Regions from separate parts of the Cryobacterium sp. TMT2-17-1 genome, predicted to be linked through region 3. Evidence: predicted binding sites of a transcription regulator. Region 3 holds the regulator's gene; each other region holds the start of a gene.
The links. The regulator LexA, encoded in region 3, represses DNA repair genes until DNA is damaged. The targets are predictions, from matches to a motif close to TCGAACANNTGTTCGA.
Positions count from the first base shown of each region.

Region 1: E3O47_RS09485 (DUF222 domain-containing protein) is a predicted target of LexA. The motif match lies at 4,607-4,622, and genes of this name have one in related genera.
Region 2: E3O47_RS04425 (DUF222 domain-containing protein) is a predicted target of LexA. The motif match lies at 3,332-3,347, and genes of this name have one in related genera.

Region 1 covers NZ_SOGC01000036.1:45,137-54,675, reverse strand. The annotation lists gene E3O47_RS09500 (bifunctional diguanylate cyclase/phosphodiesterase) at 1-264, shown strand, start outside; gene E3O47_RS09495 (glycosyltransferase family 2 protein) at 337-2,733, opposite strand; gene E3O47_RS09490 (hypothetical protein) at 3,042-3,593, opposite strand; gene E3O47_RS09485 (DUF222 domain-containing protein) at 3,596-4,543, opposite strand; gene E3O47_RS15990 (hypothetical protein) at 4,903-5,601, shown strand; gene E3O47_RS09475 (ATPase, T2SS/T4P/T4SS family) at 5,577-7,247, shown strand; gene E3O47_RS09470 (type IV pilus twitching motility protein PilT) at 7,267-8,661, shown strand; gene E3O47_RS09465 (type II secretion system F family protein) at 8,662-9,539, shown strand, end outside.
Region 2 covers NZ_SOGC01000018.1:56,998-66,536, forward strand. The annotation lists gene E3O47_RS04405 (hypothetical protein) at 4-330, opposite strand; gene E3O47_RS04410 (DUF4395 domain-containing protein) at 454-960, shown strand; gene E3O47_RS15875 (cytidine deaminase) at 1,087-1,434, opposite strand; partial or broken gene E3O47_RS04415 (recombinase family protein) at 1,495-1,661, shown strand; gene E3O47_RS04420 (DUF222 domain-containing protein) at 2,273-2,530, opposite strand; gene E3O47_RS04425 (DUF222 domain-containing protein) at 2,499-3,257, opposite strand; gene E3O47_RS04430 (helix-turn-helix transcriptional regulator) at 3,457-3,738, shown strand; gene E3O47_RS04435 (hydroxymethylglutaryl-CoA reductase, degradative) at 4,000-6,375, opposite strand; gene E3O47_RS04440 (hypothetical protein) at 6,372-7,439, opposite strand; gene mvaD (diphosphomevalonate decarboxylase) at 7,442-8,452, opposite strand; gene E3O47_RS04450 (hydroxymethylglutaryl-CoA synthase family protein) at 8,642-9,539, shown strand, end outside.
Region 3 covers NZ_SOGC01000049.1:27,465-37,003, reverse strand. The annotation lists gene E3O47_RS14410 (methylenetetrahydrofolate reductase) at 49-1,044, shown strand; gene metE (5-methyltetrahydropteroyltriglutamate--homocysteine S-methyltransferase) at 1,041-3,383, shown strand; gene lexA (transcriptional repressor LexA) at 3,577-4,281, opposite strand; gene E3O47_RS14395 (LysM peptidoglycan-binding domain-containing protein) at 4,565-4,921, shown strand; gene E3O47_RS14390 (histidinol-phosphate transaminase) at 4,971-6,050, shown strand; gene hisB (imidazoleglycerol-phosphate dehydratase HisB) at 6,077-6,700, shown strand; partial or broken gene hisH (imidazole glycerol phosphate synthase subunit HisH) at 6,706-7,329, shown strand; gene priA (bifunctional 1-(5-phosphoribosyl)-5-((5-phosphoribosylamino)methylideneamino)imidazole-4-carboxamide isomerase/phosphoribosylanthranilate isomerase PriA) at 7,387-8,133, shown strand; gene E3O47_RS14370 (SseB family protein) at 8,117-8,917, shown strand; gene E3O47_RS14365 (ATP-dependent helicase) at 9,142-9,539, shown strand, end outside.

The sequences.
Region 1 (9,539 bases), on a different contig from region 3:
ACGCACCTGCGCGCGTTCACGGTTGACCTGCTCAAGATCGACCTGACGTTCATTCGCGACGTCGAGAGCTCCGATCACGATCGCGCGATCGTGGAGGGAATCCTGCGTCTGGCCGATTCCCTGAACCTGGATGTCGTCGCCGAGGGCATCGAGTCGACGAGCCAGCGGGACCTGCTGAGATCCATGGGCTGCCGCTTCGGCCAGGGCTATCTTTTCTCCAAGCCCACGCCGTCCGTGCATCCCGAAGTGCAGTTCGCCCACTAGCCCTGGCGCTCTGCGGTGCCCGGGGCGGAGGGTGATGTCGCAGCCGCCCTATGAGAGTGCCACTGCTCGGCCTTATCCCGTCGGGTTCGCCCGGTCGAATTGAAGGCCGGCCTCGTAGCCCACCCAGCGTCGTTTCACCCACCGCACCTCGGCCACCTCCGGTTGTGCCAGGCTTCCGGGGATCTCGACGATGACGAGCGCTCCCGGTTCCAGACGGTGGCGGAGCGATAGGCGGCACCCGCCGAAGCCGATGTCCTCGACCGCTGCCGTGAGCGCCCCGGGATCCCGATCCAGGGATTCCGCTTCCGGATGATCGACGACGTCGAGTGCCAGCCCTCCCGCCGCGGCGGTGGGCACGCGGTCGACGGCGAACGCGGCCTCACGTTCCCGGGCGAGTTCGAGAGCTGGGCCGCGCTCGAAGAGGGTGACGAGATGCAAAACAGCCGACGAGCTGGTAGCCATCCGAACCTGGGCGCGCCGCCAGGGAAGCGTGGGCGTTGTGGCCCCACGTACTGCACGCCAGCCGGCAGTGGCGAGGTAGGCCTTCTCCTCCTCGTCTCCCCGGACCCAGCTCGGTGATTCGGTGATCACCTGTACCAGGTCCACGGTCTGCTCTGGGGTGAGCGGATCGAAACGGAAGCCGATCGTCACACCGTCCGAGGAGTTCACGATCCAGCTGCCTATTCCGGGCAGTTCGCCGACCTCAGGGATCTGAAGAGCGGTGACCGACGATGCCTTGGAGGCGAAGCCCTTCGGGTCGAGCCGCTCCGACCAGGGAATGGATATGCGTGCCCCCATCAGGCTCAGGTCGACGAGTTCACCCGGGTGAGCGCCAAAATTCTGGAAGGCTGCGGTCACCGGTGTACTCATCGGCGTGCGCTCGGCTGACCGGAGGCGTGGACGCTCAACGCACAGAGTGACGGCCAGCACCAGGCCGACCACGAAGTACAGGCACCAGAAGACGTTGATGTACAGCGCGCTCGTGTTGGCGAGTTCCGGGCTGAGGAAGATTCCTCGCACCAGGCCGACGGCCGCCAGGGTCAGAAGCACCAGGTGGGGGAGCGCGATTCGCCAGTGGAAGACCTGTTCTTTCAGGCCAACGCCCTTGGGGGTGACGTTGAAGGCTTTGACTCGCAGGCCCAGCGTCTCAGCTGCCGCGGAGAGCGCGATGGCGGGGGTCAGAGCCAATTCGTAGATGTTGCTCCAGGAATGGCTCCGGCGACGTCCGACGATGATGGCAAAACACAGCATCACGCAGAGATAGGTGGGCAGCCAGAAGATAAGCAGGGCCTCCACGCTCGTGTCCAGGGCGACCACCCCGAAGAGGAGGAAGAGCAGCGGGGTAATGATGTAGATCAGCTTGAAAACCCCGAAGTACCAGTAGACGACCGCATCGGAATAGAGCCACCTCTGCATGAGTGTGAGTCCGGGCAGGGTCAGTGGGTTCCACTTGCGGGCCGTCTGGATGTTGCCGCGGCACCAGCGGTCACGCTGCTTGAGCATGTCGGCCAGGTTCTCCGGGGCCAGCCCGGCCGCAATGATGTCCGGCACGAATTCGGTCCGGTACTTGGCCCCCTGGATCAGGAGGCCCGTGGCGAGATCCTCCGTGATCACACCCACTGCAAATCCGCCCACGCTTTCCAAAGCCGAGCGGCGGAACATCGTGTTGCTCCCCACGTACATCACCGCATTGAAGCGTGATTTGCCTGCCTGCAGGGTACGCATGAAGAAGTCCTGCTCGTTCGGCAAAGCCTGACCGGAGAACAGGTTGTACTGGAACGGGTCCTCGTTGTAGAACGCCTGGGGCGCCTGGACGAAGCCCAGCTCGGGGTCCTGAAAACGACCGACGGTGCGCTCCAGGAAGTCCGGCCGGGGAACCATGTCCGCGTCCAGGGTCACGATCAGGTCCCCGTCGCTCCGCCCAAGCGCATTGTTGAGGTTGCCGGCTTTGGCGTGAGCGTGGTCAGGCCGGATGAGATGGATGGCCCCGTACTCTTCGGCAAGTTGGCGCACTTCCTCACGCGCGCCGTCATCGCAGACGAAAACGCGAACGCCGTCGGTCGGATAGCGCATGCCCACGGCGCCGGCAATGGTCATCCGGAGCATTGACACGGGCTCGTTGTAGGTGGCAATGAACACGTCGACCCGCGGGAGCTCGTCTGCTGGCGGCAACGGCACAGTGCGCCCGGCGTATGGGGTCCAGAGGGTGACATACACCGCCAGCGATTGTGCGAATCCGAGTACTTCGACCGTTAACAGCAGAATGCCGGTCGCAGTGTTCCACCAGGCGTCGGACGGGATGGTGAACAACACGCGCCACGTGAGGTAGATGATTCGCACGACAATGGTGATCACGATGGCAGTCTTGTGCCCGAAGCCGGGGCGCCGGCGTGAACCGATCCAAAGCGTTTCCATCACGACCAGTATCAAGGCCGGATAGACAAGCATCCAGTACCAATTTTCAATCATCTTGCAGCCCCCTGGTCGTTCCTAGGGAAAACCTAGCAGTGCTGGTTCAGATTCGGTGAGCATCAGAATTTTCGGTTTCCCGGGGGTTTTGGTGATTGCAGGAGGGCGTTCTTGCCGGGCAGGGCCGCCGGCGTCCGCGAGCCATTGGTCGAGGTGGTGGGCTTCGGTCCGGGCGGGCGGGCGTTCGTAGCCGGGCCAGCGGCATCCGACGTAGCGGGCCACGATTCCCGCGCGTTGCTTCTCGGTGAATGAGGTGCTCCGCGAGGCCGATGTTGACGCATTGTCCGTCGTCGAGAAGTGTGACTGGACTACAGCCCCGACCTCTTACTCGGCAACGCCACCAGCGTCTGCTCTGGATCGACCTCGACCGGTGGCCTCAGCCAGCGCTGCGTTCCGGTGCGAATGATCGTCCAGTGCTGGTTGTGCAGTAGCAAATGGTGCGGATGGCACAGCAGCACTCCGTCGGCCAAATCGGTGTACCCGTTTTCCTTCAACCATTCGTTGACGTGATGGGCCTCAGTCCACGCCGGTGGCCTGTCACAGTCGATCCAGAGGCATCCGCCGTCGCGTACTGCCATTGCGGCGCGCTGGTGCTCGGTGAAGAGTCGTTCGTCGCGGCCGACGTTGATGATTTGGCCGTCCGCGTCGAATTTGATGCCGCGGGTTCCGGTGTCGCAGAGGAGTCGGTTGATGGTCTCCTGCGAGATGGGGACCGGGTTGCCCTCGATCTGCCCATGAGCGGCCCCTTCGGCGGGTTCGACGGGCCCAGATTCGCCCGTTTCAGTCTGGACGGTCGTCGGCGCCGGCCCGGTCTGGCCCTGCTGCCCGGCCGGGCCACCTTTCAGCGCCTTCTCGGTCACGATCACGCGCACCGAGGGGCGGCGTCCGCCGAAGACCCGGCCGGGTCGACCTCGCCGGCGATCTTCAGCAGCTGCACGAGGGAGTCCGCGGCGATCTGCTCGGTGCTGCGCGGGCTCTGTTGCATCTTCTTTGCCCAGGCTGCCCGCTCTGCGTCCACGAATCGAACCCCGCCGCGGCGGGGGCCCGTGATCGAGTCGAAGGTGGAGAGCACAAACTCACCGTCTTCGGGGGCAAACAGCCCGTTCAGGCGCACGGTGCCGTTGCCCAGCCGGTAGACCCGCAGGTAGCGGTCGTCGTAGGCCTGCTTCTCGCGGGCGGCAATGCCGGCCTCGTCAAGCCGGTCGCGCATCCGTCTCGCCTGCTTGAACACCTGATCGGCATTCAGTGACGACGCCTCGGTGAGGAGCGCCGCCAGGGCCACCCCGAGCTTCTCCGCGGTAACTGCCGCGTCGATCTGGCCGAGCCCGGCCCGGATCGCCTCGGCCGCGTCAACCGAGAGCGTGCCGGCGGTGACGGCCCGGGCGATCGGCGCCTGCCACGGCACCTTCGCCTCGAACTCGGCGACCTCGGCGGCATCCCTGTCGGGCGAGAACAGCGCCGCCTCGACCAGCCTGTCGGCCGCCTCGGCATCGGCCATCATCGTGCCGACCGCGACCAGCTTGTAGGCGTCGCCCTTGGACGAGCCGGTCGAGTTCTGAATCAGGGCCTCCGGCGAGAGATACCCCTGCTGCGCCGCCAAACCCGAGTGCCCGAGCTCCGGTCGGGAACGCTCGGCGATGGTCGCCGCCATCCAGGCGGCATAGGTATCGACGAGACGGCGGATCGAAGCGATTCGCTTCTGACCGGCCAACACCTCGGCATCAGGAAGGGCCGAGAAGTCAGCGCATGACGAGCCCAGCAGGGCCACGGCATCGGCCGCCTGCCTGAGGTCTTCCGCGAGGTTGGTCATGTTACGAGAATACCTCAACTCGCACCCAGTGTCGAGAGTTACTCACATAATTTGAGAGAATAATCGAATTTATCTCTGAGCAACTCCGGCCGCTCCGAAGCCGTCCAAGACCGCCGGTTGCCTCAATGGAGACCCCGGGGCGGTGAAGGTTTCCCGGGCGCAGGCGAGACCACCGGAACCGCCACCGTGACGCCCGCCCCGACCAACGCACCCACCGCTACAGATTCTCCGACCACCACCACGCCCCCGGCAACCCTCAAGCCGACGCAATCCGCAAGCCGACGCAACCTGCACCCGGGCAGACCGCGGCGCCGGGCGTCCCACGTCCAACCGCGTGCACGCAGCTCTACAGCCCGGCCATGGTCGAGGCGCTCGGCGACCTGACCCTGAACCCCGTCTGGAGCCAGGACCCGGATGCCGACGTGTCCCACGGCACCGACGATGCCGAGCTGCGCGTCCAGATCGACGCTCTCGACCACCTGACCTGCGTCTGGGCGAGCCCATATGGGGGATCCGACACCGGGATTATCACCACCGTGGTCTGGGTGACCCCGGAACAGAGCGCCGCGGTGGAGGCCCGGCTCGTCGCAAACGGACTGGAGTGCTTCACCCAGTCGGAGGGCCGCCGCTGCGTCATCCAGACGAACACGGCAGACGGCGCTTTCGGTGAGTCCCACTTTCTGAGGGGCGGCATCCGGCTCACCACGAAGTACACGAATGCCGGCCCGCTGGGCTACACACAGAACATCATCGAAAACCTTTGGTGGGTGTCTAGACCGTTTCGAGCAGGCCGAGACCGGCCCGGGCATCGCCCAGCAGCGGCCGCATTCCGCCTGCCGCCCCGCGGGCCGCAACCGGGTCGAAGCCGGGTCGATGCCGTGTCTATGTCGGGTCGAAGCCCCGCCCCGTTAGGATCACTGAACAGAGGCATTTTTTCGAACCGTGTCCCCCTCATTGTGGGTCTGGCCGGATTCCCTGCCCCCGAGATAGCGTTGTCCGTTACTTACTTACCGAGCCTGTTCGAGAGGATCGCGTGGCCAGCCTCACCGAAATCTTGATCCTGCACGGTCTGCTGCCGATCGAGGAGCTCGACCACCTCATGGCCGGCGACCCCGCCGATGAGAGCGCCGTCCGCGCCCTCGTCGCCAAGGGCGTCATCACCGAGGTTCAGTTCGCCAAGGCTCGGGCCCAGCAGGCCAACCTGCCCTTCGTCGAGCTGATCGACTACCCGGTCGATCGCCTCGCCGTGGCTCTCGTTCCGGTGGCCGTCTGCAAACGCCACGAAGTGCTCCCGATCGCCGTCGACGACGGCCGCCTCATCCTCGCCATGGTCGACCCTGGCAATGTCTTCGCTGTCGACGACGTGCGCGAAGCATCACGGATGCGCGTCACCCAGGTTGTCGCCGAGCGCAGCGATCTGCTCGCCGCCATCACCCGCTACCACCGCGCCGACGACGAGCTCAGTGACCTCACCTCCACACTCGAGGAAGAGAACGCCGCCACGGAGAGCTCCTCGTTCGGAGTCTCGGACTCCATCGACGACGATGCCCCGATCGTGCGGTTCGTGAACCTGTTGGTCAGCCAGGCCATCCAGGACCTGGCCTCGGACATCCACATCGAACCCGGCGAGCACAGCCTGCGGGTGCGTTACCGCATCGACGGCGTGCTGCACGAGATGCAGACCGCACCCAAGAGCATCCAGAACGGTGTTATCTCCAGGCTCAAAATCATGAGCGATATCGACATCGCCGAGCGGCGCAAACCGCAGGACGGCCGCATGACCGTGCGCCATGCCGGCCGTCAGATCGACCTGCGCGTTGCGACTCTCCCCACCGTGTGGGGCGAGAAGGTCGTCATGCGAATTCTCGACAACTCGAACACGACTCTCGACGTGCGTGCGCTGGCCCTGCTCGAGCACAACTTCGAGGCCTACAAGACTTCCTACTCCAAGCCTTACGGCATGATCCTGATCACCGGTCCGACTGGTTCGGGCAAGTCGACCACGCTCTATACGACCCTAGGTGCGGTCGCTCGTCCCGAAATCAACGTGATCACGGTCGAAGACCCGGTGGAGTACCGCATGGCGGGCATCAACCAGGTTCAGGTGAACCCGAAGGCAGGTCTCACCTTCGCGAGTGCGCTGCGTTCCATCCTGCGAAGCGACCCGGATGTCGTTCTGCTGGGTGAGATCCGCGACCACGAGACCGCGCAGATCGCCATCGAGGCCTCTCTGACCGGCCACCTCGTGCTGTCCACCCTGCACACCAACGACGCGCCGAGCGCCATCACCCGGCTGACGGAAATGGGCATCGAGCCCTTCCTGGTGGGTTCCGCCCTGGATTGTGTGGTGGCCCAACGCCTGGCCCGCCGGCTCTGCGACAAGTGCAAGACGCCATCCGTTCTGACCGTCGACTACCTGACGCGCCTCCGCTTCGCGTTCGACCCGGAGCGCCCGCTGCCCACGATCTTCGAGGCGGTCGGCTGCACGCAGTGTTCGAAGACCGGTTACCGGGGGCGCATCGCCGTGCACGAGGTGATGACCGTGACCGAGGAGATCGAGCGGCTCGCCGTGGCCCGAGCATCGAGCGCCGAAATCGGCCGGGTGGCGCGCGAACAGGGCATGATCACCCTCCGCGAGGATGGCTGGGCCAAGGCCCAAATGGGTTTGACATCGATCGAAGAAATCTTGCGAGTGGTCGCATAGTGCAAAAGGGGATATCTGCATGAGTCAGCCCATCTATGAAATTCCTGTCACGCCTCCTGGGGCTGCCGGGGGCAGCTGGAGCCTCGGCGATCCCGAGCGTCGAGGCGCCGAACAGACGGAGCACGATGTCGCGCCGGCCGCTCCTGACTCGGCGGAGTTCGAGTTCGTCGATGTTACGGATGCCGCGCAGCCGGCGACAACGGTCCTTCCGGTGGACACCGGCGCGGTCGAGACGACCGGGCGCCGCGCCCGCGCTAACCGCACCGGCGACAACGAGGTCTCCGACCTTGACCTACTGAACGCCCTGGCCGAGGTTCTCGACCTGAACGCCTCCGACCTGCACATCACCGTCGGAGCGCCGCCGAGCATCCGTGTCGATGGCGGCTTGCGGCCGATTGAGGGCGCGAGCAAGTGGATGGGTGACAAGGTCACCTCTGCGCTCTACAGCATCCTCTCGGCGAAGCAGCGTGCGCAGTTCGAGGAGGAGCTCGAGCTCGACTTCGCTTACACGGCCGGCGGCGCGCGCTTTCGCGTGAACTACTACTACCAGCGCAACTCGATCGGAGGGGCGTTCCGTCTGATCCCGCGCGAGATCAAGCCGCTGAAAGACCTCGGCATCCCTGAGACGGTCGGTCAATTCGCCAAGCTTCCTCGCGGCCTGGTTCTGGTGACCGGCCCCACCGGTTCGGGCAAGTCCACCACCCTGGCGGCACTGATCGATTTGGTCAACCGCACCCGTGCCGACCACATCGTCACGGTCGAAGACCCGATCGAGTTTCTGCACAAGCACCAGAAGTCGCTGGTCAACCAGCGCGAGGTCGGCCACGACACGAAGAGCTTCGCCTCCGCACTCAAGCACGTGCTGCGCCAGGACCCCGACGTCATTCTGATCGGCGAGCTGCGTGACCTGGAAACTATTTCGGTCGCCCTGACCGCGGCAGAGACCGGCCACCTCGTCTTCGCCACCCTGCACACCCAGTCGGCGGCCCAGACCATCGACCGCGTCATCGACGTGTTCCCGCCGCATCAGCAGGGCCAGGTGCGCGCGCAGCTGGCCGCTACCCTGCAGGGTGTGGTCTGCCAGACCCTCGTCAAGAAGATCGGCGGCGGCCGCGTGGTCGCCACCGAGGTTCTGGTCACAACCTCCGCGGTCGCCAACCTGATCCGCGAGGGCAAGACCTACCAGGTCGCCTCCGCGATGCAGGCCGGACGTGCTCTGGGCATGCACACTATGGACCAGCACCTCGCCGAACTCGTCGACGCGGGTCTCATCACCCGCGCATCGGCCGAAGAGAAGGCTCAGGACCTCGAGGGGCTGAACCAGCTAATTCGTCGCGTGGACCACGTCGAGGCATCCGTCGGCGGCATGAAGGGCATCGATTTCGGCGACTCCTACTCACCTCGGGGGCAGTAGATGCCAACCAACCTTGCTTTCGCCTACAAGGGCCGCAACGCCGCTGGCAAGGTCGTCAAGGGGCGCCTGGATGCCGCCTCCGAGAACGCGGCCATGACGCGCGTTCGCACGATGGGGCTGACGCCGATCTCCGTCGCCGAGGTGGCCGTCGGCTCCGGGCTGAACGTGGAGATCAAGATCCCCGGGTTCAGCAAAGGCATCACCCTGAAAGACCTCGCCATCATGAGCCGCCAGATGGCAACCATGACCTCGGCCGGCCTGTCGCTGCTTCGCACGCTAAACATTCTTTCTGAGCAGACCGAGAACAAGGAACTCGCCAGGATTCTCACGGCGATCCGCAATGACGTAGAGACCGGCATCTCGCTGTCCGAGGCTATGGACAAGTACTCCACCGTCTTCCCGCCCATCATGATCAACCTGATCAGGGCCGGGGAAACCGGTGGGTTTCTGGAGAGTTCGCTCAATTCGGTGGCCGGCAACTTTGAGTCGGAGACCAAGCTCCGCGATACGATTAAGTCAGCGATGGCCTATCCGACCATCGTTCTGGTCATGGCTGTGCTCGCCGTCATCGGCATGCTGACCTTCATCGTTCCGGTTTTCGAGAAGATGTTCGCGGGGTTCGGAGGCCAGTTGCCGCTGCCCACCCAGATTCTGGTTGTGCTCTCCAAGGCCATGGTCTGGCTTCTGCCGGTGCTCATCGTGGGCGGAATCGCTTTCACGGTGTGGTGGCGAAAGAACAAGAACACCGAGCCTGTACGCAAGGTCGTCGACCCGCTCAAGCTCAAGCTCCCCGTCTTCGGGCCCCTCATGACGAAGCTAGCCATCGCCCGGTTCAGCCGCAACTTCTCCACCATGATCGGCGCGGGTGTTCCCATCCT
Region 2 (9,539 bases), on a different contig from region 3:
CCGCTACTGCGGCGGTGCCAGGGCGGGAAGTGCGCTGTGTTTATTCAACGGTATTCCGGTGGCTTCTTTGCGTCGGCGTCCTCGGGAGAGACTCTCGCCGCTGTCACGTTCGGCGGTCTTCACGAAGAAGTCGAATATCTTCCGCAGGTTCGATGACACGGCGGCGATGGTCGCCGCGAGGTAATTGAAGGCGAACTTCTGGAGGTGCTTCACAGCCAACCGGGGGTCCTGATTCCGTTCGGCTGGGGCTCCGGCATCCATCGGGATGGTGACGGTCGCTGGTGTGACGGGTCTGGTGACGCGCTTGCCACTGGCACGGTCGATTGCCATGTAGGTGCCGGGAGTAGGAGTGAACACTCATTGCCGGGCCGGAGGCATGGGTTCGATATCCTAGGAACATTGAGATGTCCTAAGAAAAGACGAATAGCCCCTATCTGCGAAATGGGGTTGCCTATGGCCAGCATCAAGGAATCGAAGGTGGCGGCACTGAGAGAACTAACGAAGACCAATCTGGATAAGCAGGGATTCGGAGGCCTCGATGATGAAGCCAAGTCTTGTTACGCATGGCCCCTACGATTCACACCGGCAGTGGGCACTGTCTTGATCGTTCTCGGATTGATTTTGCAGTCGCCTATCATTCTTGGATTGGGTGCAATCGTTCCTCTCACAGGGGCACTATTTCCCCGTGGCATGATTCTCGATCTGGTCTATAACTTGGTCGTTCGCCATATGTTTCGCGCTCCGGCGCTTCCCCCCACGCCGAGTCCACGACGGTTTTCCTACCTGCTGTCCACCGTGCTACTTGCAGGTGCGGCCTTGTCCTTCTATTTCGGATTATCAGCACTGGGAATCGTGCTGGGAGGAATGGTAGCTCTCGGCGGCACAATTCTCACCACGACCCATTGGTGTCTCGGATCGTGGTTGTACAGACTAATTCTTCCTCACGCAGCAGCAAGGTGAAAAGGTCGGGTCCACGCCGCAGAACCACAGCTCGGTCGGGTTGCCTCATCAGGAACTGTCAACGGCGTTATGGGAAGCTATCCGTTCGTGAGGCACCCGGCCGTCCCGTGACAACTCATGGTCGAACTAGCCAGCAACCGAGCTCGCCGCATCAGCTGTCGCTTTCTCTTCGGCAAGAACTTGGCGATCGCGGCCGCACGGGGTTTTCACGCCAAGCCCACTGTCGCCCACGGCGACAATCGCCGTGAGCTCGCGCGCTCCGGAGGTTCGTGCTGATCCCAGCGCGACGAGCTCAGCGCAGGAGCCACCCGTGAAATGATAAACGTTGACGCCGACGTGGATATGTCCCGTGGCATCACAAACGGCAGCCCCGACTGTGTGTACCCCGCCTTCAACGTCCGCGTTGGCATCAATTGCCTCTTCCGCTCTCGCAATGAGTTCCAGGTCGTCACCGGTGAGTTGGCGCACATCCATTCCAGCATTCGCTGTTGGGACGTCCGTCGCCGACGTATGTGCTGGATCTATATCTACCGGGTGCCCGATAGCCGGACGTTCACCGATCAAGGGTGACCGGCACGAACCGGGCGCGGCCAGGACTACGAGAAGCGCTGGCTGCATGCCGGGCCGGGGACACGCTTGTGGTCGCCAAGCTCGACCGCCTCGCCCGGTCACTGCGCGACGGGAAAGACATCGTCGATGACCAGAAACTGCACCACACCACACACGGGTGTAGGCGGTTCAGGAAGGCTAGCTTTCGTGGCGCTCGCGGGCGCTACAGCGCGGTGGAGCCAGCGGAGGCGTGTCCCTCGATTCCATGAATTTTCAGAAGATTTTCGTCGAACGCCAGAGGATCGGCAAGATCATTTAGAAGAATCGCGAGGAACTACGTAACCAGCACACGGGGTCAGGCCGAAGTTTTGAGTTTTGCAATCTACCCACAGCGAACACGATGGGTTGATTGCCGTCCACCCATTCGGACAGAAAGGCCCCCGAGAGATTGGGGGCCTTGTGTCGTTCCGGTAGTTTCAGCTCCGGTGGTCGAGCCCGTCGAGACCCGGCGACCCGTCCCGCCCTACAGGTTCGCCCGCTTGCTCGGCAGAGCGATCAGTGTCCGCTTCGGGTCAACCTCCACCGGTGGCCGCAACCAATGCTGAGTTCCGGTGCGGCTGATCGTCCAATGCTGGTTGTGCAGCAGCAGATGGTGGGGATGACAGAGGAGTACCCCGTCGGCGAGGTCGGTGTAGCCGTTGCCTTTCGACCACTCGTTGGTGTGGTGGGCTTCGCTCCAGGCCGGTGATCTGTCGCAGTCGATTCAGAGGCATCCGCCGTCACGCACAGCCATCGCGGCGCGCTGTTTCTCGGTGAAGAGTCGTTCGTCGCGGCCGACGTTGATGATCTGGCCGTTGTCGTCGAATTTGATGCCGCGGGTGCCGGCGTCGCAGAGCAGCCGGTCGATGGTTTCCTGGGAGATGGGGAAAGGGCTGCCCTCGATCTGCCCGTGAGCGGCGGGTTCGGCCGGCCCGTGTTCGTTGACCTGCTCAGTCGAAGGTGGAGAGCACGAACTCGCCATCTTCGGGCGCGAACAGCCCGCTGAGTCGTACGTCGCCGTTGCCCAGCCGGTAGACCCGCAGGTAGCGGTCGTCGTAGGCCTGCTTCTCGCGGGCGGCGATGCCGGCCTCATCGAGCCGGTCGCGCATCCGTCTCGCCCGTTTGAAGACCTCGTCGGCATTCAGTGACGACGCCTCGGTGAGTAGCGCTTCGAGTGCCGCACCGAGCTTCTCGGCGGTGACCGCGGCGTCGATCTGGCCGAGCCCTGAGCGGATCGACTCGGCCGCGTCGACGGAGAGGGTGCCGGCGGTGACGGCCCGGGCGATCGGCGCCTGCCACGGCACCTTCGCCTCGAACTCGGCGACCTCGGCGGCATCCGCGTCGGGCGAGGAGAGCGCCGCCTCGACCTGCTTCTCGGCTGCTTCGGCATCAGCCATCATGGTGCCGACGGCGACCATTTTGTAGGCGTCGCCCTTCGAGGAGCCGGTCCACTTCTGGATGAGGGCCTCCGGCGAGAGAAACCCCTGCTGCGCCGCCAACCCGGAGTGGCCCAACTCCGGCCGGGACCGCCGGGCGATGGTGCCGGCCATCCACGCGGCGCGGGTGTCGAGCAGGCGGCGAGCCGCCGCGATCTGCTTCTGACCGGACAATACCGCGGCATCAGCCAGCGCCTCATAATCGGCACTCGAGGAACCCAGCAGGGCGACGGCATCGGCCGCTTGCCTGAGGTCATCCGCGAGATTGATCATGATACGAGAATACCTCAAAGCGAACACAGAGTCGAGAGTCTGTCAGTATTTAGAGACTCGATTCAGAGTTTATCTCGAAGGTTTGTTCACAAGTTCAGAGAGCGGCTCACCGGGTCTCGACCAGCCCGACCACCGTGGATTCGACTGACGGGTTGGGGTGGGCGATCCGAGGGGGACATCCGTCGTCTACGCTCGGGCTATGTCCAGACCGGCGCGACCTGCTCCCCGTGACCTCGTGGTGGGGTGGCCCGACGTGCCGTCGGCGGGCGCCGTCGGCGAGGTGGCCCGTCAGTTCGCGGTGAACGTGCAGGCCGCAATCGGCGAGCGGAGCGTGCGCGCCGCGGCGCGCGATGCCGGGCTCGACCACACGACACTGCTCTCGGTGCTGCACGGGCGGTCCTGGCCGGACCTGGCGACCGTGGCCCGTCTGGAGAACGGTTTGGGTGTCGACCTGTGGCCGGGGCGCGTGGGCCCGCCGTAGGGCCGCCGATTGAGACCTGCGCCGCGAGGCGGGCAGGCAGGCCTGGCAGACGTCGAAGATACGTCTATCCACAGCCTTGTGGATAACCCTGTGGACAGCAGAGTGAAATGTGGCTTTTGCCCGCATAATTACTGGAACGCCCGGTGTGGATAACTACGCGTGAAACCTGTGGACGACTGCCATAATCGCCTTTTATCGCTGTCGGGAATGGCAAGATGCCCAGCTCCGAATACCTCAAATACAGGTTCGAATTTCGGGTGCTCAGCGAATCTCGGTGAGGTAAGTCGTGTAGCCGGCGCTGCGCATCGCGGTGATGATCGGTTCGGTGCCGCCAGGTTCGGCGATAGCGATCATGGCGCCGCCGCCCCCGCCACCGGTCAGCTTCGCTCCGAGGGCGCCGGCGCGGCGGGCGATTGCCACGAGTGACTCGATCTCCGGGCTCGACACCTGTAGCGCGTTGAGCAGTCCCTGATTGATGTTCATCAGTTCGCCGAGCTCGGCGATGTCGCCGCGGCGGAGCGCGTCTACCCCGGCCAACACCAGCCCGTCGATCTGGCTGAAGATCGCGTCGTAGCGCGCGGGGTTGCGCTGCCAGACGCTGCGCACGAGGCCCACGGTCTGCTTCGTCAGCGACTCCACCCCGGACAGCCCGATGACGATGGGGATCGGGTGGGGAGTGAAGATGTCGCGGATCGTGTGGCCGCCCGGGGCATCCGATCTCTGGAAAAGAACCGACCGGCCGAAGGTGGCGACGGTGTTGTCGATGCCCGACGGGGTGCCATGCACGATCTGTTCGCACTCGAAGGCGAGGCTCGAGACCTCGGCGTCGCTGATCGTGAGCTGGAAGCTGTCGGCGACGGCGCGGATCAACGCTACCGCGAACGCGGCGGAGGCACCCAGGCCGCTGGCGCGCGGCAGGTGAGAGAACACGTCGACCCGAAGGCCGGCGTCGGACACGCCGAGCCGGGTGACGATCAGCGCCGCCACCCGGTGCGAGAGGTCTGCTCGGATCGGTTCGCGCACCGAGCCGTCGACGTCCCGGTCGGCGATGACCGGTTCGCGGAGCGACGCCTGGCGGGTGACCTGCGCGCGCACCGACAGACCGATCGGCGCGGCGATCGCGTGGTAGCCGTAGACGACGGAATGCTCGCCCATCAGGATGATTTTACCGTAGCCGAGGTGGGCATCCGGGCCGGGGGCGCCGGGGGTGAGGGCAGCAGCGCACGTGGCGGAAGCGCTGGGCGTAAGGGTGGCCGTGGGTGCGGGGTGAGCCGCGGGCAAGGCGACGACGGCGGCGGTGCCGTACCCGGCATCCGGCGCGGCCGGCTCAATAACCCGGTCGCCGTCACTGCTCTCTTCGAGGGCCTGCATGATCTGGCGCGCCTTCCACACCTTGATCTCGCCGTCGGCAATGAGCCTCTCGACGACCTCCTCGAACCGGGCTCCACTGGCGCCGGCGGCAGCCGCCACGGCCCGCGCGTGCAGGCGCATATGGCCGTGCTGGATGCCGTTGGTCGACAGGGCCTTGAGGGCGGCGAGATTTTGGGCCAGCCCCACGGCGGCCATCACCTCGGCCAGCTCGGGCGCTGAAGACACCCCGAGGATCGTGTGAGCGAGCCGTACGGCCGGGTTCGACTCCACCTGGCCGCCGACCGTGCCGACCTTCAACGGGATGGTCAGTTCGCCGACGAGATCGCCGGCGTCGTTCACGCTCCAGGTGGTGAGCGGGCCGTAGCCGTCGCCGCGGCCGGCGTAGGCGTGGGCCGCCGCCTCGATCGCCCGCCAGTCGTTGCCGGTGGCGAGGGCGACGGCGTCGATGCCGTTCATGATGCCCTTGTTGTGCGTGGTGGCCCGGTAGGGATCCATGGCCGCGAACTCGTTTGCGAGCACGATACCGTCGCGCACGCGTTCGCCGGGGAAGTCGGCGGTCTCGAGCAGCGCGTGCGGGATCACGGCACGGGCGCGCACCAGGGCCCGGTCGGTGAGGTTGGAGAGGATGCGCAGGAACACGCGGCCGCCGCTGATCTCCTCGACCAGTGGGGCGAGCCGTTCGCACATCGAGTTGACGAGATTGGCGCCCATCGCATCGCGGGTGTCGACCAGCAGGTGCACGACGAGCAGTTCGCCGTTCTGCGCCGTCGCACCGCGCAGGAAGACCTCGATGCCGCGGGCGCCGCCGCCGCGCGCCACCATTTTCGGATGCCCGCTGTCGGCCAACGCCACGAGCTCGTCGCCGCGCGCGAGCAGGTCAGCCCGGGCGCGCTCGGGGTCGATAAGGTCGACGACCTGGATCTGGCCGATCAGCAGCGGCTCGTCGGCGACGCTCGTGAACCCGCCGGCCTGGCGCACCAGCCGGGCCGCGGAGCTGACCGCGGCGACGATCGAGGGCTCTTCGACCACCATCGGCACCAGGTGGTCCCGGCCGTTGATCCGGAAGTTCAGGCCGAGTCCCATCGGCATTGAGAAGACGCCGATCACGTTCTCGATCAACCGGTCGGCGGCCTCCACGTCGAGGGCGGACGTTCCGTCTGCGAGGTGCGCGGCGGCATCCGTCGACAGGACACCACGTTGCCGGAGGAGCGCGATGCGTTCAGTGACCGACAACTGGTAGAAGCGGGGGATGCGGGACCGGCTCATGACGCGGTGCCTCCCTGTAGGCCGGCGGCGAAGAAGCCGAGCGGGACGATGGCGGCCCCGGCCCGGGCGAGTGCCCTGGCGAGTCGCTCGGTGGGTTCTCCAGCGTAGCTAAAGGCCAGACCGACGTCTCCGCCGCCGGCCCCGCTGGTCTTGAAGATGCCGCCCTTGCGCCGGGCGAGGGCGTGCAGTTCACGGTGTCGCTCGCTCACGATGCCGGCCTGGGCATGCGCGTCGAGTTGGGTGAGCGCCGCGAAGTAGTCGGAGGCGAGGCTCAGAAAATCGGCCGGGCTGGCCAGCGCCGCCTCGGCCTGTTCGGCGAGGTGTTTCAGCCGGTCGAGGTCGGCCCGGTGCCGGGCGGGGTTCTCGGCGGCGTAGTCGGCCACGCGGCCCACCAGACGGGTGGTCAGCGCACCCTCGCCGGTGACGACGGCCGAGATACAGAGCTCCTCCGGCCAGCGCAGAGGCACCACTGCGGCACCCGGGGCATAGCGGATCAACCCGCCGTGCACGCTCGCGGCCACGTCTCCGCCGCTGCCGGCGCCGTTCTGCGCGCTGCGGTGGGCGGCGTGGGCCAGGCGGAACAGCTCGTCCCGGTCGAGCGTCAGGCCCAGGGCGCGGGCCAGGGCGTCGGTCAGGCCGGCAGCGGTGGCGGCGCTGGAACCGAGGCCGAGCTTGTGGCCGCCCCGGGACAGCGCGCTGCTGTCGATGGTGATGGCGAGCGGGGCCTGACTCTGCGGCAGCACCCGCGCCTGCAGCGCAGCGGCCTGCACGGCGACGCGCACCTGGTCGAAGACGCGGAGGTGGTCGCGCTGCTGGTCGGTGAGCCCGGCCGGGAGGGCGCCATCCGTGCCCAACACCAGGTTCCGGATGCCCAAATTGGACGCGCTGACCTGCCAGGAGCCCGTGGGTGACTCGTCGACCGTCACCTCTACGCGTCGGTCGACGGAGGTGAGCAGGGCCGGCGCGCCCTCGAGCACGGCGTACTCGCCCAGCAGGAAGAGCTTGCCGGGCGCGGACGCCCGGATCGTCGGCTTCGGCGGAGGCGTCGGCAGAGTCGTCGCCATGGTCATTCCAGCCGGCAGGCGGCCGGGCCGAGCGCGCTGATGCGCGCCTCGAGCACGCCGGGCACGAGCACCATCGCCCGCTGAACCGCGGCGGCGTCGCCGGGCAGGCAGAGCACCTTGACTTGCGGCCCGGCGTCGATGGTGAAATAGGCCGGCACGCCCTGGGCGCGAAGACCCGCCACGGCGTGCATCGCGGCGACGGTCGCGGCGTTCCAATAGATCAGTGCGGGTCGGGTCGTGAGCATCAGGGCGTGCAGTTTGAGGCAGTTGTACTCGGAGAGCTGCCCGAGCCGGGCGAAATCGCGGTCACGGATGGCGGAGCGCATCTCGTTGAGGTCGTCGTCGGCCGAGTCACGCCAGGCCTGGTAGAACGGCGAGGAGGCCTTGCTCTCGTTCATGCCGATAGTGGAATTTATCGATTTCTCGCCGTGCTCGGTGATCGCCACGACGACCGCCAGCGGCCAGCCCGCCCGGTCGAGCAGCTCTTCCGCGTAGGCGTCCGATCCGTCGGCGGCGGTGCCGGCGTGCATCTCGGCGAAGCCGCCGAAGATCGAGCGGGCGGCCGAGCCCGAGCCGCGCCGGGCCAGGATCGACAGTTCCCGGTCGGCCAGGGTGAGGCCGGCGGCGCCGGACGCGGCAACCGCGAGGGCGGCGAAGCCGGATGCCGACGAGGCGAGGCCGGCCCCGGTCGGAAAGTTGTTCGTCGACGTCACGATGGCGTTCAGTCGGGCGGCGGACAGGCCCATGCTGGCGGCATGCCCACGCACCAGATCGAGAACGTGACTGATGCGCGTGGCCGGGACGCGGCATCCGGCCAGCCACAGTTCATCGGCGACCAGACCGGGCGTGAAGGTGACGCGGGTGTCGGTGTAGAGCGCGTCTAGCGTGACCGAGATGGAGCCGACCGCGGGCGTGTTCAGGGCGGCGTCGCGCTTGCCCCAGTATTTGACGAGGGCGATGTTGCTGTGCGCGCGGGCCACGGCGGTGGCGCCACCATCGATGGGTTGGTCCACAGTGGTGCTCCGATCGGGTTCACTCGATTTTAGTCGCTTCCCGGGGGGCCGCACCGCCGTGATCGGGTCGGTTCCGCCTGACGATCTGATCCTGGTCACCACTTTCACCAACCGATCCGTTGATAATGGAGTGGTGCGTTTGAGACCCGGTGTGGGTGAACAACCACGCCAAACCTGAAGAGGGAACTGTTGACGCCTGGAATTAGTGGATTCTCCCTGTTCGTGCCGCCCTACCGGGTGCAGCTCGAAGCCTGGTGCGACTGGAACGACCAGCCGTGGGGGAAGGTCCGGAACGTCGTTGGACGCAGCTTCCGCATGCGCGGCCCAGGCCAGAGTGTCTACACGCTCGCGGCGAACGCGGTGTGGCGTTTGATCCGCGACTACGACATCGACCCCGGTCAGGTCGGCCTCCTGGCCCTCGGCACCGAATCCAGCAGCGACAACTCGGCCGGTGCGGTCATCGTCAAGGGCATGGTCAACGATGCCCTCACCGCCCATGGCATGCCGCTGCTCGCGCGCGACTGCGAGGTGCCCGAGTTCAAGCAGGCCTGCCTCGCCGGCGTCTACGGCATCAAGGCCGCCCTGCGCTACCTGGCGACGGATGGCGTGGGCCGCCAGGCCATCGTCGTCTCCGCCGACATCGCCGAATACGCTCGCGGCGGCAGCGGCGAGCCCACCCAAGGTGCAGGCGCCGTCGCTGTGCTCCTGGAAAGCGAGGCCCGACTGCTGGAAGTAAATCTGGCCGGGTCCGGCAGCGACTCCGACTACCGGGTGGCCGACTTCCGCAAGCCGTTCGCGCGCTTCCGCGGGCAGCCGCCCCGCGACGACGGGCAGATGCAGGACCTGCCCGTGTTCAACGGCCGGTACTCGACCAGCTGCTACATCGACGCGACCCACCACGCGATGACGGCCATGCTGGGAAAGCGCCCCGGCAATTCCCTCGATTACTTCAACGAGGTCGACCGGGTGTTCATGCACCGCCCGTACCACCAGATGCCGGCGACCGGCTGGGTGATGGCCTACCTGTTCACGCTCGCGGCCGACGAGGAATCGGGCCGCGACCAGCTGCGCGCGCACTGCGCGGATG
Region 3 (9,539 bases):
TCGCCCGGCCCCCGGTGACTGACACTGGCAACTGTCGAATGAGGAGCAATGCCCCACACCTCGGATCCTGCATGCCGGAAAATCCCGTTCTCATTCGAGTTGTATCCGCCCACATCGGATGCTGCCACCTCCGTGCTGCACGCCACTATCGAGCGGCTGGCCGCGGCCGGCCCGGAATTCATCTCGGTCACCTACGGTGCGAACGGCTCCTCCCGGCGCTCCTCCCTGGACGTGCTCACCCACATCCTGCGCACCACCACCGTGGACCCGCTGGCCCACCTCACCTGCGTGGGCTCGTCCAACGCGGAATCGAGCCAGCTGATCCGGGAGTTTCTGGACGCCGGGGTGCGGAGCTTCCTGGCCCTGCGTGGCGACCCGCCGGAAGGCATTCGGGAGGGTGAGGCCTTCCTCGGCGACCTGGGCAGCGCCGCGGAACTGGTGCAGCTGATCCACCGGGTGCAGGCCGAGCGGGTGCCGTACCGCGAGGCCGTGATCCCGGGACTCCCTGCCGCCCGCACGATCAAGCGGGAACGGGAGAAGGTACGCATCGCCGTGGCCGCCTTCCCGAACGGCCACCCGCGCTCCCGGTCGGCCACCCAGGACATCGACGCGCTCCTGGCCAAGCAGGCCGCCGGCGCCAACCTGGCGATCACGCAACTCTTCTTTCACGCCGACCACTACCTCAGCTTCATCCTGCGAGCCCGTGCCGCCGGGGTCGAATTCCCGATCCTGCCCGGGATCATGCCGGTCACGAGCCCGGCCCGCCTGCGCCGCATCCTCGAGTTGTCCGGCGAGGAACTGCCGTCCGAGCTGGCGATCGCGCTCGAGGTGGAGCCGACGAAGGAAGGCCAGCGTGAGATCGGCATCCGTCAGGCCACCGAACTGGCCCGGCAACTCATCGCCGGCGGTGCCCCCGGGCTGCACCTCTACGCCTTCAACCAGCACGAGACCGTGCTCGCCGTGCTCGACGGCTGCGGTCTGCTCACCCCCACCCTGCCTGCTTCCGCACTGCCTGCCCCTCACCCCGTCAAGGAGAACTCATGACCCACACTTCCGCCTTTCCCGCCTTTCCCGCCGGCACCATCCTGGGCTACCCGCGCATCGGGCCGCGCCGCCAACTGAAGAAGGCCGTCGAAGCGTTCTGGGCCGGATCGGTCAGCGCCGACGAGCTCGAAGCGACCGCGGCCGCCCTGCGCCAGAGCACCAGGAAGCGCCTCGTGCAGCTGGGACTCGGCCGGGACGACTCGTCCATCCCGGAATCCTTCTCCTACTACGACCAGATGTTGGATGCCCTGAGCACGGTGGGCGCCGTCCCCGCCCGGTTCGCGCATCTGCGGGGCGCGGACGGCCACCTCGACCTGGCCGGCTACTTCACCCTCGCCCGCGGCGAAGGGGAGAATCCGCCGCTGGAGATGACCAAATGGTTCGACACCAACTACCACTACCTGGTGCCGGAGATCGGCCCCGAGACCGAGTTCACCCTCGCCGGCACCCGCCTGGTGCGCGAGTTCGAGGAGGCGAAGGCGGCCGGATTCCTGACCCGGCCCGTCATCGTCGGCCCGGTCACCTTCCTGCTGCTGAGCAAGCCCAGCGACGAGGCCCCGGCCGGATTCAGTCCGCTTGACCGCCTCGACGACCTTGTGCCGGTCTACGCCGCCCTCCTGCAGCGGCTGCGCGCCGCTGGAGCCGAATGGGTGCAGCTCGACGAGCCTGCCCTGGTCAGCGAGAGCATCGACATCCCGAGAACGGATGCCCTCGCCGGCCTCCGCTTCGCCTACAACACCCTCGGCGCCCTCGCCGAGCGTCCCGCCCTGTTTGTCGCCGCGCCGTACGGCAGCCTCGACGACGCCCTACCCGTTCTTGCCATCACCCCGGTGGAAGCCATCGGGCTTGACCTCGTGCGGGGAAGCGTGCCGGCGGAGACCCCCGGACTCGACACGACCACTCTCGTGGCCGGCGTCATTGACGGCCACAATATCTGGCGCGGCGACCTGGCCGCCGCCTTCGACACGGCGGCCGGCCTGGTCCGCCTCTCGCCGCGGATCTCGGTTTCCACCTCTACCTCGCTGCTGCACGTTCCCCACGACGTCGACGACGAATCGGCGCTGGACGACGACCTGAAGACCTGGCTGGCCTTTGCGGATCAGAAGGTCGCGCAGGTTGCCACACTCGCCCGCGGCCTCAGTCTGGGTCGCCGTGCCATCGAGATCGACCTCTCTGCGGCCTCCGCGGCCCTCGACGCGCGGGGGGTGGCTCCCGGAGTCCACGATGGCGCCGTTCGGGTGCGCGCCGACGCGCTCGCTCCGGGCGACTTCACCCGGGGCGCCTACGCAGCCCGAGTGGCAGCCCAGGAGATGGCCCTCGGGCTGCCGTTCCTGCCGACGACCACGATCGGATCCTTCCCGCAGACCGGGGACATCCGTCGGGCCAGGGCGCAGCTGGTACGGGGGGTGCTGAGCACCGCGGACTACCGGGACCTGATGCGCGCCGAAATCCGTCGGGTCGTCTCGCTGCAGGAAGACATCGGCCTCGACGTGATCGTGCACGGGGAGCCGGAACGCAACGACATGGTGCAGTACTTCGCCGAGAACCTGGACGGCTTCGCGGTCACCGAGAACGGCTGGGTGCAGTCCTATGGCAGCCGGTGCGTGCGCCCGTCGATCCTCTGGGGTGACGTGTCCCGGCCGCGGCCCATCACGGTCGAGTGGTCGGCGTTCACGCAGGGGCTGACGCCCAAGCCCGTCAAGGGGATGCTCACCGGTCCGGTCACGATCCTCGCGTGGTCGTTCGTGCGCGACGACCAGCCGCTGGGCGAGACGGCCAGGCAGGTGGCCCTGGCCCTCCGGGACGAGATCGCCGACCTGGAGTCGGCCGGCATTCAGATCGTCCAGGTCGACGAGCCCGCGCTGCGGGAGCTGCTGCCGTTGAAGCAGAAGGACCAGGCGGAATACCTCGACTGGTCGGTGGGGTCCTTCCGCCTGGCGACGGCCGGTGCGGCCGCGGCCACCCAGATCCACACCCACCTCTGCTACTCGGAGTTCGGGGTGGTCATCGACGCGATCCGCAACCTGGACGCCGATGTGACCAGCATCGAGGCGGCACGCTCTCGCATGGAGGTGGTGGGCGATATCCGGTCCCAGGGCTTCGACCACGGTATCGGCCCGGGAGTGTGGGACATCCACTCGCCGCGTGTGCCGAGCGTGTCCGAACTCACCGACCTGCTCGAGCGCGCCGCGGCGGCCATCCCGGCCACCCGGCTCTGGGTGAACCCCGACTGCGGCCTCAAAACCCGCGGCTACACCGAAACTGTCCAGTCCCTACACAACATGCTCGCCGCCACCCGCATCCTCCGCGCCCGCCTGACCTCCTCCGTCTCCGCCTGACCCCGCCTCCACCCACACAAAAGCCGGGCACGACACCAAGAACAGTGTTCGTGCCCGGCCCACAAGACCCGGCTCACAAGACCCGACCGAAATAACCATGGTGACTCAACACGCGCGCGTCTCCACGACGCTGGTCGGAACCGTCGAGACCAAGAGTCGGCCTGAAATGCTGATGTGCTTGAGTGCTGATGCCCTAAACCGACCGCAGCACTGCCACAACCTTCCCCAGAATCTCGGCGTGATCGCCGACGATGGGTTCGAAGTTGGTGTTGCGGGGCAGTAGCCAGGTGTGCCCGTCGCGCTGGCGGAAGACCTTGACGGTTGCCTCGTTGTCGAGCATGGCTGCAACGATTTCACCGTTTTCGGCGGTCTTCTGCTGCCGCACGACGACCCAGTCGCCGTCCATTATGGCGGCGTCGATCATCGATTCGCCCGACACCTTGAGCATGAACAGATCGCCCTTGCCCACCAGCTGGCGGGGTAGCGGGAAAATCTCGTCGATCTGCTGTTCGGCGGTGATCGGGATGCCGGCGGCGATGCGACCGACGAGCGGAACCATGGCGGCGTCGCCGACCTGCACTCCGGTGTGGAAACTTTCCGAGGCTCCGGCCGTCGTGTCTTCGGGCGACTGCGGAATCTCGATGAGCACCTCCAGTGCTCGGGGACGGTTCGGGTCTCGGCGGAGGTAACCGCTCAGTTCCAGCTGGTTGAGCTGGTGGGTGACGCTCGACAGTGACGACAGGCCGACGGCGTCGCCGATCTCGCGCATGCTCGGCGGATAGCCGCGTTGGCTGACCGAGCGCTGGATGACGTCGAGGATGGCGAGCTGCTTCTCGCTGAGGCTCTTGCGCCGTCTGGTGCCGCCCTTGTCGCGGGGACCGCTGGTGTTCTGTGCCACGTTCGTCGCTCCTCGTTTTGATTGATGCGCTGGCAGCAAGCAGCGAATGCCGCCGATTCACGCGAATGTCGGGGGTGCCTGATTGAGTGTCAATCAACAATCGAAACTGTATCCGCGTTGAGCTCATTAGACAAACATGTATTCGAGTGGGTCGGAACAAATATTTCAGAAACTACCGAATAAAGCTTGATTGTTCGAATAATCGAATATACATTCGGAACATAAGTTCGCATCCGGCTCTCCCGGCCGAGAGTCGGATGCGTCTTCTCACAGGAGGTATCACATGAGCACTGCACTTGAACGAGGCGCCCCCATCGCGACCGGACGCACCCGGCTCCGACTCACCCGGCGCGGTCGCGTCGTTTTCACGTCCCTGGCTGCCTTTCCGCTCGTGGCCGTGGCCCTGGCCGTCGCCCTCAACGGAGGCATCGCCGCCGCCGAGAACTCGACCGTCGCTCACGTGGCCTCGGCCTTCGACTACGTCACCATCAAGTCGGGGCAGTCGCTCTGGCAACTTGCCGAGACAATCGCGCCCACGTCAGATCCGCGCGAGGTGATCGCCGAGATTGTGAGCCTCAATCAGCTGCCGTCCGACAGCGTGCAGCCCGGTCAGCGGCTGGCGCTTCCGAACGACCTGTGAACTACCCGCGGCGAGCCCCCGCCGGTCTCACCCCGGTAATATTGGGGGAGTGACCAGTCTCAACGATCTGCCCCTTCGCGATAATCTGCGCGGACTCACTCCCTATGGGGCGCCGCAGTTGCACGTGCCGGTGGCTCTCAACGTGAACGAGAACACCCACGGCATCCCGGCTGAGGTGGCGCAGGACATCGTGGCGGCGTTGGCCGTGGCGGTCACAACCGTGAACCGATACCCCGATCGGGAGTTCACCGAGCTGCGGGATTCCCTCGCCCGTTATCTCGGTCACGGCCTCACCCGAAAGAACATCTGGGCCGCCAACGGTTCCAACGAGGTTCTTCAGCAGGTGCTGCAGGCCTTCGGCGGCCCGGGTCGGTCCGTGCTCGGCTTCGCGCCGACCTACTCCATGTACCCTCTGCTGGCCTCCGGCACCGGCACCCGCTGGATCGCGGGCGGTCGTGACGCAAAGTTCGAACTCTCCCCGGCCACGGCGCTCGAGTGGGTCGACCGGGTTGCCCCTGACCTCGTCTTCCTCTGCTCGCCGAACAACCCCACCGGCACGCCCCTGTCCCTGGAAACGATCGCGGCCGTCTACGATGCGAGCGACGGCATCGTTGTCGTCGACGAGGCGTACGCCGAGTTCGGGACGGATGACGCGCCAACGGCCCTGAGCCTGCTTCCCGGCCGGGAGCGCCTGCTGGTGTCCCGCACCATGAGCAAGGCGTTCGCCTTCGCCGGTGTGCGCGTCGGCTATCTGGCCGCCGATCCCGCCGTGACGGATGCCCTCCGCCTGGTTCGTCTGCCCTACCACCTGTCCGCGCTCACCCAGGCTGCCGCGGTCGCCGCGCTCGTCCACACGCCCGCGATGCTTGCCATGGTCGACGACATCCGCGGGCAGCGGGACCGCATCGTGAGCGAACTGGCCCGGCTTGGCTACACTCCGCTGCGCAGTGCGAGCAACTTCGTGCTGTTCGGCGGCGTTGAGGACCCTCGGGCCACCTTCGAGGCGCTGCTGGCGGAAGGCATCCTTGTGCGCGACGTCGGCATCCCGGGCCACCTGCGGGTCAGCGCCGGCACCGAGGCCGAGACCACGGCGTTCCTCGACGCCCTCGAGGCGCTTGGGCGGCCGTGAACGGCGCGGGCCAATAAACTAGTCGTATGAGCTTCTCTTTCGCGACCACCTCGCCCCGTTTCGCCCACCTGCAGCGCGAGACCAGCGAGTCGAGCATCGACCTGTCGCTCAATCTCGACGGCACCGGTGAGTCGGACATCCAGACGTCGGTCCCGTTCTTCGATCACCTGCTCACGGCCTTCGCGAAACACTCGTTGACCGACCTCACCGTGCGCGCCCGCGGCGATATCGAGATCGATGTGCACCACACGGTCGAGGACGTCGGCATCTTGCTCGGCCAGGCGATCAAGCAGGCTCTCGGGGACAAATCCGGCATCTCCCGCTACGGTGACGCCGTCGTGCCGCTCGACGAGGCCCTCGTACAGGCCGTCGTCGACATTTCCGGGCGCCCCTACCTCGTGCACCAGGGCGAGCCGGCCGGTTTCGAGTTCCACCTGATCGGCGGCCACTTCACCGGCTCCATGGTGCGCCACGTGTTTGAGGCTATCGCCTTCAACGGCGGCCTCACGGTGCACGTCACCGTGCAGGGCGGCCGCGACCCGCACCACATCGCCGAAGCCGAATTCAAGGCGTTCGCCCGCGCGTTCCGCCAGGCGAAGGCGCTCGACCCGCTGGTGTCCGGCGTCCCCTCGACCAAGGGTGCGCTGTGACCAGCGTCGTTGTCTTCGACTACGGCACCGGAAACGTGCACTCCGCCGTCAAGGCACTCGAACTCGCCGGGGCCGAGGTGACGCTGACCGGCGACCGCCGTCAGGCGCTTGAGGCCGACGGGCTCGTCGTGCCCGGCGTGGGCGCGTTCAGCGCCGTCATGCAGGCTCTGAAGGCGGTGCACGGCGACGAGATCATCGACCGCCGGATCGCGGGCGGACGCCCGGTGCTGGGCATCTGCGTGGGCATGCAGATCATGTTCGAGCACGGCGTCGAACGCGGCGTGGACACGGAGGGGCTGGGCGAATGGCCCGGCACCGTGACGCAGCTGACGGCGCCGGTGCTGCCGCACATGGGCTGGGACACGGTCACGCCGGGGGAGGGCTCGACGCTGTTCCATGGCCTCGAGCAGGAGCGCTTCTACTTCGTGCACTCCTACGCCGCCCAGGAATGGTCCCTCGACGTCATGCCGCCGTTCCCGAAACCGATTCTCACCTGGTCCGAGCACGGACAACCTTTCCTGGCCGCCATCGAGAACGGACCGCTTACCGCCACCCAGTTCCACCCGGAGAAATCCGGTGAGGCAGGCATCCGTCTGCTCCATAACTGGCTCGGCACAGTCAAGAACTGACCTTGACTTTTCCCTGACTGACCCGGTCGCCGCGACCATTCCCAACCGAGGACACCCATGACTGTGCATACCCCTTCCCTCCGTCTCGTTCTGCTGCCCGCCGTGGATGTGGCCGACGGCAAGGCCGTTCGCTTGACCCAGGGCGAAGCCGGCACCGAGACCAACTACGGCGACCCCGTCGACGCGGCACTTGACTGGGCCCGCCAGGGCGCCGAGTGGATCCACCTCGTCGACCTCGACGCGGCCTTCGGTCGCGGCAACAACACGGATGTCATCCGCACTGTGATCCGCGAGGTCACGGGCGTGAAGATCGAGCTCTCCGGCGGGATCCGCGACGACGCGTCGCTGGACGCGGCCCTGAACGCGGGCGTCAGCCGGATCAACCTGGGCACCGCGGCACTGGAGAACCCGGAGTGGGCGGCGCAGGTCATCGCCCGGCACGGGGACGCCGTCGCCGTCGGGCTCGACGTGCGCGGAACCACCCTCGCCGCCCGCGGCTGGACCAGGGAGGGAGGGGACCTCTGGGAGGTGCTCGCCCGTCTCGAGGAGGCTGGCTGCTCGCGCTACGTCGTCACCGATGTGACCAAGGACGGCACGCTGCAAGGCCCCAACATCGACCTGCTCCGCCAGATGATGGAGCGCACTGACCGACCGGTCGTCGCCTCCGGCGGCATCTCCAGCCTCGACGACCTCCGCGCATTGCGCGAACTTGTACCGCTCGGACTCGAGGGAGCGATCGTCGGAAAAGCCCTCTACGCGGGGGCGTTCACCCTGAGCGAGGCACTGGATGTCGCGGGCGCGTAACCTCGGCTCCACCGGCCTTCCCGGCGGACCCGGAGGGGGCGACTCCGCCGGGCAACCGTGGGAGGGACGACAGTTTGAGCCCAACATGCACAGCGACGACGACGGGCTCGCGCCCGAGCCGCTGCTGGCGGCCGTGCGCCGCTTCCAGGCTCGGGAGGCCGGCGAAGAGACGGTGGTCGACGCCATCCGTGGCTCACGGCTGCTCGTTCCCCTGGTGACCGAACTCGGCCAATCGGGCACCACCGAGGCCGGCCTCCGCGTCGACAAGACCCAGGAACTGTCGATCATCACCGTGGCCGGGCCCGACGGCCGCACGGTGCTTCCCGTGTTCTCCTCGGTCGCGGCGATGACGGCGTGGAACACGCGGGCCCGGCCGGTCCCGGCCGACGGCGTGCGCGTCGCGCTGGCCGCGGCTCAGGAGAACACCGATCTGGTCGTGCTCGATCCGACCGCGCCCACCGAGTTCGTGGTGCGGCGCCCGGCCCTGTGGGCCATCGCCCAGTCCCTGCCCTGGACCCCCAGCTATGCCAGTCGCGACGTCGCGGATGCCTTTGCCGACTCCGTGTCCACCGAACTGAGTGTGCTCGGGGTTGAGCTGGCCCCCGGCGACCCGGCCGCCCGCCTCGCCGGACCGGAACTAATTGTGCGTCTCGAGCTCGTGGACGGCCTGACCCGCATCGAGCTCGACGCGACCCTCGCCCGGCTCGCGGCTCGCTGGTCATCGAGCGACGTCATCGCCACCCAGGTGGACTCCCTCACCGTGCAGCTGCTGCCCTCCGCCTAGGCGGCCTCTTCCATCGTCGGCGGTTCCGGGCTCCGGGTTCCGGGCTCCGGATTCCGGGCCCCGCGCTCCGCGATCCGCCCGCGCCCCCGCCCCCGCCACGAACGAATTCGACGGAGATTGTGGCAAAATCGGTCCTGGATGTCCGGGAAAGCCCGTTTTAGCTCAGAATCTCCGTCGAATTGGTTCGAGTGGCCCGGCTCAGGCGGATCGGCGAGGATAGTCGTATGAACGAGGTTCTGCACCGATTCACCCCGGCCACCCGCGCCTGGTTCGCGCAGGCCTTCGCCGCACCCACCGAGGCCCAGCTCGGGGCGTGGGACGCCATCTCTCGGGGCTCGCACGCGCTGGTGGTGGCCCCCACCGGGTCAGGTAAGACTCTCGCCGCGTTCCTCTGGGCCATCGACCGCCTGGCCGCGGATACTGCAGAGGCCGCAGATGTCTCGGAAGCCTCGGCGCGTCCTGACCGGGTCACCGCGCCGGGAACCCGCGTGCTCTACATCTCGCCGCTCAAGGCGCTCGGCGTCGACGTGGAACGCAATCTGCGGGCCCCGCTGGTGGGCATCGTCCAGGCTGCCGAGCGTCTCGGGTTCGCCCCGCCCCGGGTGACCGTCGGCGTGCGGTC